DNA from 2 places in the Enterococcus silesiacus genome. Region 1 is predicted to be linked to the other one. Evidence: riboswitches for the same ligand, from Rfam matches in the RefSeq annotation. Region 1 holds a riboswitch; the other holds the start of a gene.
What was found. Region 1 has a riboswitch for thiamine pyrophosphate ahead of tenA (thiaminase II). Riboswitches for the same ligand answer to the same signal wherever they lie in the genome.
Positions count from the first base shown of each region.

Region 2: another riboswitch for thiamine pyrophosphate. It lies ahead of thiT (energy-coupled thiamine transporter ThiT); the one in region 1 lies ahead of tenA (thiaminase II).

Region 1 is NZ_JXLC01000002.1:73,476-76,903, forward strand. It holds gene RV15_RS01515 (lysylphosphatidylglycerol synthase transmembrane domain-containing protein) at 1-200, shown strand, start outside; gene RV15_RS01520 (catalase) at 350-1,792, shown strand; TPP riboswitch at 1,842-1,941, shown strand; gene tenA (thiaminase II) at 2,039-2,716, shown strand; gene thiM (hydroxyethylthiazole kinase) at 2,703-3,428, shown strand, end outside.
Region 2 is NZ_JXLC01000011.1:107,088-110,515, forward strand. It holds gene RV15_RS09320 (M50 family metallopeptidase) at 91-1,182, opposite strand; TPP riboswitch at 1,330-1,428, shown strand; gene thiT (energy-coupled thiamine transporter ThiT) at 1,482-2,072, shown strand; gene RV15_RS09330 (sigma-70 family RNA polymerase sigma factor) at 2,218-2,757, shown strand; gene RV15_RS09335 (hypothetical protein) at 2,750-3,428, shown strand, end outside.

The DNA.
Region 1 (3,428 bases):
AATTTGTTTATTTATTATTATTTAAACCGTTGGTAGGAACTGTAGATGCAGTGTCATCTTTGCTATTATACCGGTTTGGTAGTTTTGTTTTACCATTTTTGATTGGCTTTGTTTATGTCTTGATTCAAAAAAGACGAGAGATAAAAGTAGGCCTTCATGCCGTTAAGGAAGAGAAAAAAGAACATTTTGACGAGCAATGAAGTTCGGTCTATCTATACTAAAAGTTAGAAAATATAAAGAGAGCAACACGAAAACAGCCAAAGTTTTCGCGGTGCTCTCTTTTAGTTGTACATTTTTTTGATTAGAGTTACTATTGAAATGTAAAGAATATATATAGGAAGGTGAAAATATGACTGAAAAAATAACTACAAGTGAAGGGCAACCTGTCGCTAACAATCAACACTCGCAAACAGCTGGAAAAAGAGGACCAGTCTTGATTCAAGATATTCATCTATTGGAAAAGTTGGCTCATTTCAACCGTGAAAGAATTCCTGAACGAGTTGTTCATGCAAAAGGTGCTGGTGCTTTTGGTGAATTTGAACTGACTAATGATATGAGCAAATATACGAAAGCTGGACTTTTTAATGGCGTTGGCAAGAAAACTAGGGTAGGAATCCGTTTTTCTCAGGTTGCTGGTGAATCAGGTTATATCGATACCTATCGTGACGTTAGAGGTTTTGCAGTTAAATTTTATACTGAAGAAGGAAATTATGATATTGTCGGCAATAATACACCAGTCTTTTTTGTGAATGATGCCTTAAAGTTTCCTGATTTTATTCATTCTCAAAAACGTGATCCAAAAACTCATTTGCGTGATCCATACATGCAATGGGATTTTTGGTCTCATTCGCCAGAATCACTGCACCAAGTAACGATTTTGATGGCTGATCGTGGGATTCCAGCTAGCTATCGTACGATGCATGGCTATGGCAGCCACACCTTTAAGTGGGTCAATGATCATGGAGAAGTTTTTTGGGTGAAATATCACTTCAGAACAAATCAAGGGGTAAAAAATCTCACAGATGAAGTTGCTGCACAGCTTGCATCTGAAAATACGGACTATTTGATGGATGAATTATTTCAAGCAATTGAAGTAGGGGATTATCCTTCATGGACTCTTTGTGTACAGATCATTCCTTATGAAGAAGGCTTGAACTACAAATATGACTTATTTGATGTAACGAAAGTCGTTTCACAAAAAGATTATCCCTTGATTGAAGTCGGTAAAATGACATTGAATGAGAATCCGCAAAATTATTTTACGGATGTCGAAGAAATTTCATTTTCACCCGCGAACTTGGTGCTAGGAATTGAAGTATCACCAGACAAATTATTACAAGGAAGATTATTTGCTTATAAAGATGCAGCACGCTATCGCTTAGGTGCTAATTACGATCAATTACCTGTTAATAAATCACTCAATAAAGTTAATAATTATGAGCGAGATGGTTTCATGCAAGCAAATAATCCAGGTGGATCTGTTAACTATGAACCTAATAGTCAAGGTGGACCAGTCCAAGATGAAACTGCCGCGATTACACCATTTGATGTACAAGGTCAAGTGGGTACTTATGAATATGGAACAGATCATTATTCACAAGCGGGCGATCTTTACCGTTTGCTTCCAGAAGATGAAAAAGAACGTTTAGTTCAAACAATCAAAAATAACCTGGGTCAAGTGGATAATCGGGAAATACAGATTTTAGAAATCAAACAATTCTATCAAGCAGATCAAGACTATGGTGCCAGAGTAGCAGACGCCTTAAACATTCCGCTTGAAGAAATTCAGTAATAAAACCCAATTATTAACAGCCAGTACCAGAATAATATGCTATACTTTAGACAAGTACTAGGGGAGTCATTTTGACTGAGACGTTCGTTTGAACGGACCCTTTGAACCTGTGAGTTGAGACTCGCGTAGGGAAGTAGTCTAAGAAATAGAATACGACGACTCGACTCTATGAAATGGTTCTTTGTCATTTTATAGAGTTTTTTTCTGTTTTTAAGCTTCTTCTCAAAAAAATCGAGGAGGAATTGCATGACTTTTACAGAAGAAATAAGAATATCTGCTGAAGCAATTTGGCGGGAAAGTAAGGAACATCCATTTATCTCAGAGTTAAAGGCAGGAACATTAAAACCTGAAATTTTTCGTTTTTATTTGCTTCAAGATCGTTACTATCTGGAACAATTCAGTAAAATCCACTTACGAGCGGCAGATCTGGCAATGGATCAAGAGGTCAGAGCCTGTTTTTTAGAAGGAGTCAAAAGTTTAGAAGCGGCAGAAATTTCAGTGAGAAATACATTTTTCAAAGAGCTGGATGTGACAGAAAAAGAAATCAGTCAGACACCAATCGCGCCTACTGCGTATCATTATACATCACATATGTATCGAGAGCTTGAATCAAAAAGCCTTGCTAGAACGGCTGCGGCATTATTACCATGTTATTGGTTGTATCAAGAAATTGGGGAAGAACTAATTGAAAGCGGTTCGCCTGATCCACTATATCAACGCTGGATCGAAACATACGACAGTGAAGTATACCGAGCAGCTGTAATTCGGCAAAGGAAATTGACTGATTATTTAGCAGAACAAGTATCGCCTGACGAACGTGCCCTTATGCAGCAAGCCTTTATTATAAGTAGCTATGAAGAATTAAATTTTTGGGAAATGGCTTATACAAAACAACAATGGGGGCTAAAACATGATGAACTATGAGTTGATCGATGAGCTGCGCTTAAAAAATCCACTTGTGCATAATATTACGAATATCGTTGTAGCAAATGACTCTGCGAATGGGTTGTTGGCAATTGGAGCATCCCCTTTTATGTCTAGTACAATTGCAGAAATGGAAGAAGTAGCCTTGATTGCAGATGTTGTCGTTTTGAATATGGGGACTTTAAATGATGAACAACTAACAGCGATGATCTTAGCTGGTAAAAAAGCGAATGAACTAGGAAAACCAGTCGTTTTAGATCCAGTCGGTGCAGGAGCAACAAGTTATCGTAAACAAGCTGTTGAAAAATTATTGAGCCACGTTCATCCGACGTTGATTCGCGGGAATGCTGGTGAAATCGCAGCAATTGAAGGCAGTGATTGGTCAGCTAAAGGCGTAGATGCAGGAACTGGATCTGGTGATGTAACAAAGATCGCTGAAAATCTAGCGCTAAAACTGAACTGCTTTATCGCTGTCAGCGGAGCAACTGATACAATCACAGATGGCAGAAAAAGTTATCTTGTGAAAAATGGCACTCCTTATTTCACTAAAATGACTGGAGCCGGTTGTCTGCATGGCTGCATCTGTGGTGCTTTCTTAGCCGTTGATAAAGAGCGGTCGCTAGAAAGTGTTGTTACAGCTAGTGTGATGTACGCTTTGGCTGGTGAGTTAGTAGCAGAGCAGTTAACGCAGGTTTCTGTGGGCTCATTTAGA
Region 2 (3,428 bases), on a different contig from region 1:
GCCACATCAATTGAGTAAAAAAATTATAAAATAAGGACTAAAGAAAAACTCATCAAGCTTTTCTTTAGTCTTTTCATAGCATTAATCTAATTAAACGTCACTATTGTTTAGAATGCGCTTTTGTAACCAGTGATTCAATTTTAGTTCAGCTTTTGCATCACCGGGATTCGGTGCTCTAGTTACCAAATCATTTCCAGCATTTAAACAATTTAAAGCAGTCTTATCCTCGTGTTCAACAAAATAATAATAAGCAGCTTCTATCCGTTTATTACCCATCAGAGGTTGTTTTAAGCTCGCTTTTACTTGTTTGTCTGACCATAATTGGACAAGACGTGGATCATCTGGTTTAGTAATAGATAAACAAAAAAGCAATTCCTTTTTGAGTTCAACTTGATACAATGAAATCAGCTCGTCTAATCGCGACCACAATGATTCCAGCTGTTCGGTTAGCTGTGTCCAATCCTGTTCTTCAAGAAATCGAGCTACTCTTAAAAATTGTTGTGAGTCATTAAAATAGGTGTGTGTTGGTTTTGCAGGGACTAATTCAAAAAATGACTTTGGTAAATCAAGATAACTGTTCCCTTGATTTAATTGATAGTTCACCTCAAATTGCATGTATAATAGATATTGTTGTTCTTCGCTAGCAGACGCTACTTTAATGCTCATGCCATCATTAAACCCTATTGGAACAGCATTTGTAACGGCTGTAAAAAGTCCTACAATGATAAACGCTGTAGCTATTGACGGATGAAATGCAAATAAAATGCCAATCACTCCACAAGCAATTACGTTCGCCAAAACGCCTCCTAATAAATACAGGCGAAACGGAAATTTTCCTTTTACATAAGTTGGGGGCGCCATCAGGCATTGCCCCAGTGTTCCAGGGACTTTGAAACGTTTGAACGCAATCGTACCATCTTTTTGCCAAACCCACATAAACGAGAAAACGCGATAGCTCACCATTTTATAACCGGATAGTTTTCCGAAAAATCCATGTCCTGCTTCATGGATAATGATATGGAGCAGATAAGAAATAACCAATGCAAAAATAAAAGTGAGGATGTCTAATCCTGATAAATGGGGATTATTTTTTCCAATCAGATATCCGCCAAAATAACCACCTATGCCTCCTAAAATTAGTGAAATTAAAATAGAACCAATTTTTTTACCCTTTTTTTTCATGCTAGTCCTCCTTTTCCTAATTCTATTTTATCGCATAAATAGGGAAGAAGACCACCTTTTTCTAAATGCGGTTTCTTTACTTTTTTTGAACTACATGTTACGCTTTACTTGTTATCATGAGTGATAGCCACTAAAAATTAAATAGAACCCATCACAAAGGGGAGCCATGGCTGAGAATGAGTAATAACTCTAAACCCTTCGAACCTGTTCGTTAGTACGAGCGTAGGAATTGTGATGGAGTAAATAGCAACTTTTACTCCTCCTTTGTGACTCGGTCGTTCTATAAGGAGGATTTTTTTATGCAAAGAAAAGCAGAATTACAAATTTGGATCGAAGGAACGATCGTTGCGGCAATCGCAATGGTGCTGTCTTTGATACCAACTAGCATTGGCAGTAGTTTTTCGGTTTCACTAGGTATGATCCCAATCACGCTTTATGCTTTGAGAAGGGGAACTAAGGCGGGTTTTTTTTCAGCTTTTATCTGGGGATTGCTGCATTTCCCGCTAGCTCAAGTGTATTATTTAATGCCTGCACAAGTGATTATTGAATATATTTTAGCATTTGGTTTTGCAGGTTTTGCAGGAGTTTACAGTCATCAGCTACAGCAGGCAATCAGCAATAAAGAATATGGGAAAAGCAGTCGAATTATTATTTATGCTTCGTTTTTTGGTATGTTAATGCGCTATTTTTGGCACTTTATTGCAGGAGTTATTTTTTGGGGAAGTTTTGCTATGTGGGGGATGAATCCATGGCTATTTTCATTTGTAATGAATGGGTTAAGCGGAATTACAACAGCAATTACGACCTCAATTGTTTTGCTCTTACTTCTTAAAATCAATCCCAAACTGTTTATTCCGGTAAATATCTCACGATTTAGTCAACAAAATTAAAAAATGAAATAATACAGGTTTATTGAAAGAAACTAAGCCAAAACTGAGTGAGTTTTGGCTTAGTTTCTTTTTTTGTAAATAAATAATCAATCTATTGAAACCTAATCGCAAATTTTTTACACTATTGGAGTGAAGAGGTGAGAAAATGGGGAAGTTTAGTTATTTAGAACTTTCATTAATCAAAAAAGCAATTAAAGGGGATAAGGTTGCTTTAGGGAAAGTTTTACGTAAAAACCATATATATCTATACAAAATGGCCTATATCTATATCGGTAATAAAGAAGATGCGCTGGATATTATGCAGGAAGCGACGATTCAATCAATAAAATCGATCCATACATTGAAAGAGCCAAGTTATTTTTTAACTTGGTTTTGCACGATCATGGCCAGACAAGCAAGTAAGTTGATCAATCAAAAAATCCAAATCCGTGAGTTACAAAACAATCCCGAATTTGAAGAACCAACTGATCTTTCAAAGAATAAAAATCAATCTATCGATGTGCTGGATGCCGTAATGTCACTAGAAGATAAGTATCGTTTGGTCTTGCAACTGTTTTACTACCAAGATTTTTCAGTCAAAGAAATCAGTGAACTTTTAACGATGCCAGAAGGAACAGTCAAAACGAATTTAAAGCGTGGGAGGGAAGCGCTAAAGACAGTATTAGGGGAGGATTATTATGTCTGATAACGAGAAAAAAATTTTGCGAAAAGTGATGGGACAAATCGAAGTCCCAGAAGAAGAAGCGTTAGCTGCCCTAGATGTAGATGCCAATCAAAGAAAAAGTAGAGTTCGTAAATTTCACTACAAATGGGGCGAAATTTTCTTATCTGGTGTAGTCGTCATATGTTTGTTTTTTATCGGAACTTTGATGTGGCCAAAGACGAAGGAAATCAGTGATCAAAGCAGTTCAGTATCAACTGAGGAACCTAAAAAAATTCCGGCGAACATTTTACAAGCGACTAAGTATTGGAAAATTGCAAATGAAGACAAATATTATAGTTTTAGTAATGATGACGTTCGTATGATAATCAATTATTTTACATGGTTTGCACCCAAATATACCTTTAGAGATGATCAATTGGATATCTATGAAAAAGTGATTGATGATAATAATGAGGTGATAGCGGAACTTCATTCCTATCAAGTGGCAATGGACGGCTCGAACTTGATATTAGAACCTAAATTATCTGAGGTAAAGCGACTGGTTTTAGAGCCTCACAACGAAGAAATTTTTCCGTATACAGAAGAATCACTCAAGAAGCTTAGACCAGCCAATGAGCCAGATTTAACAGCTTATTCTTCATGGACATCCATTATAAAAGGCAATGATGGGCTAAATAGTACGGTAACTTTTG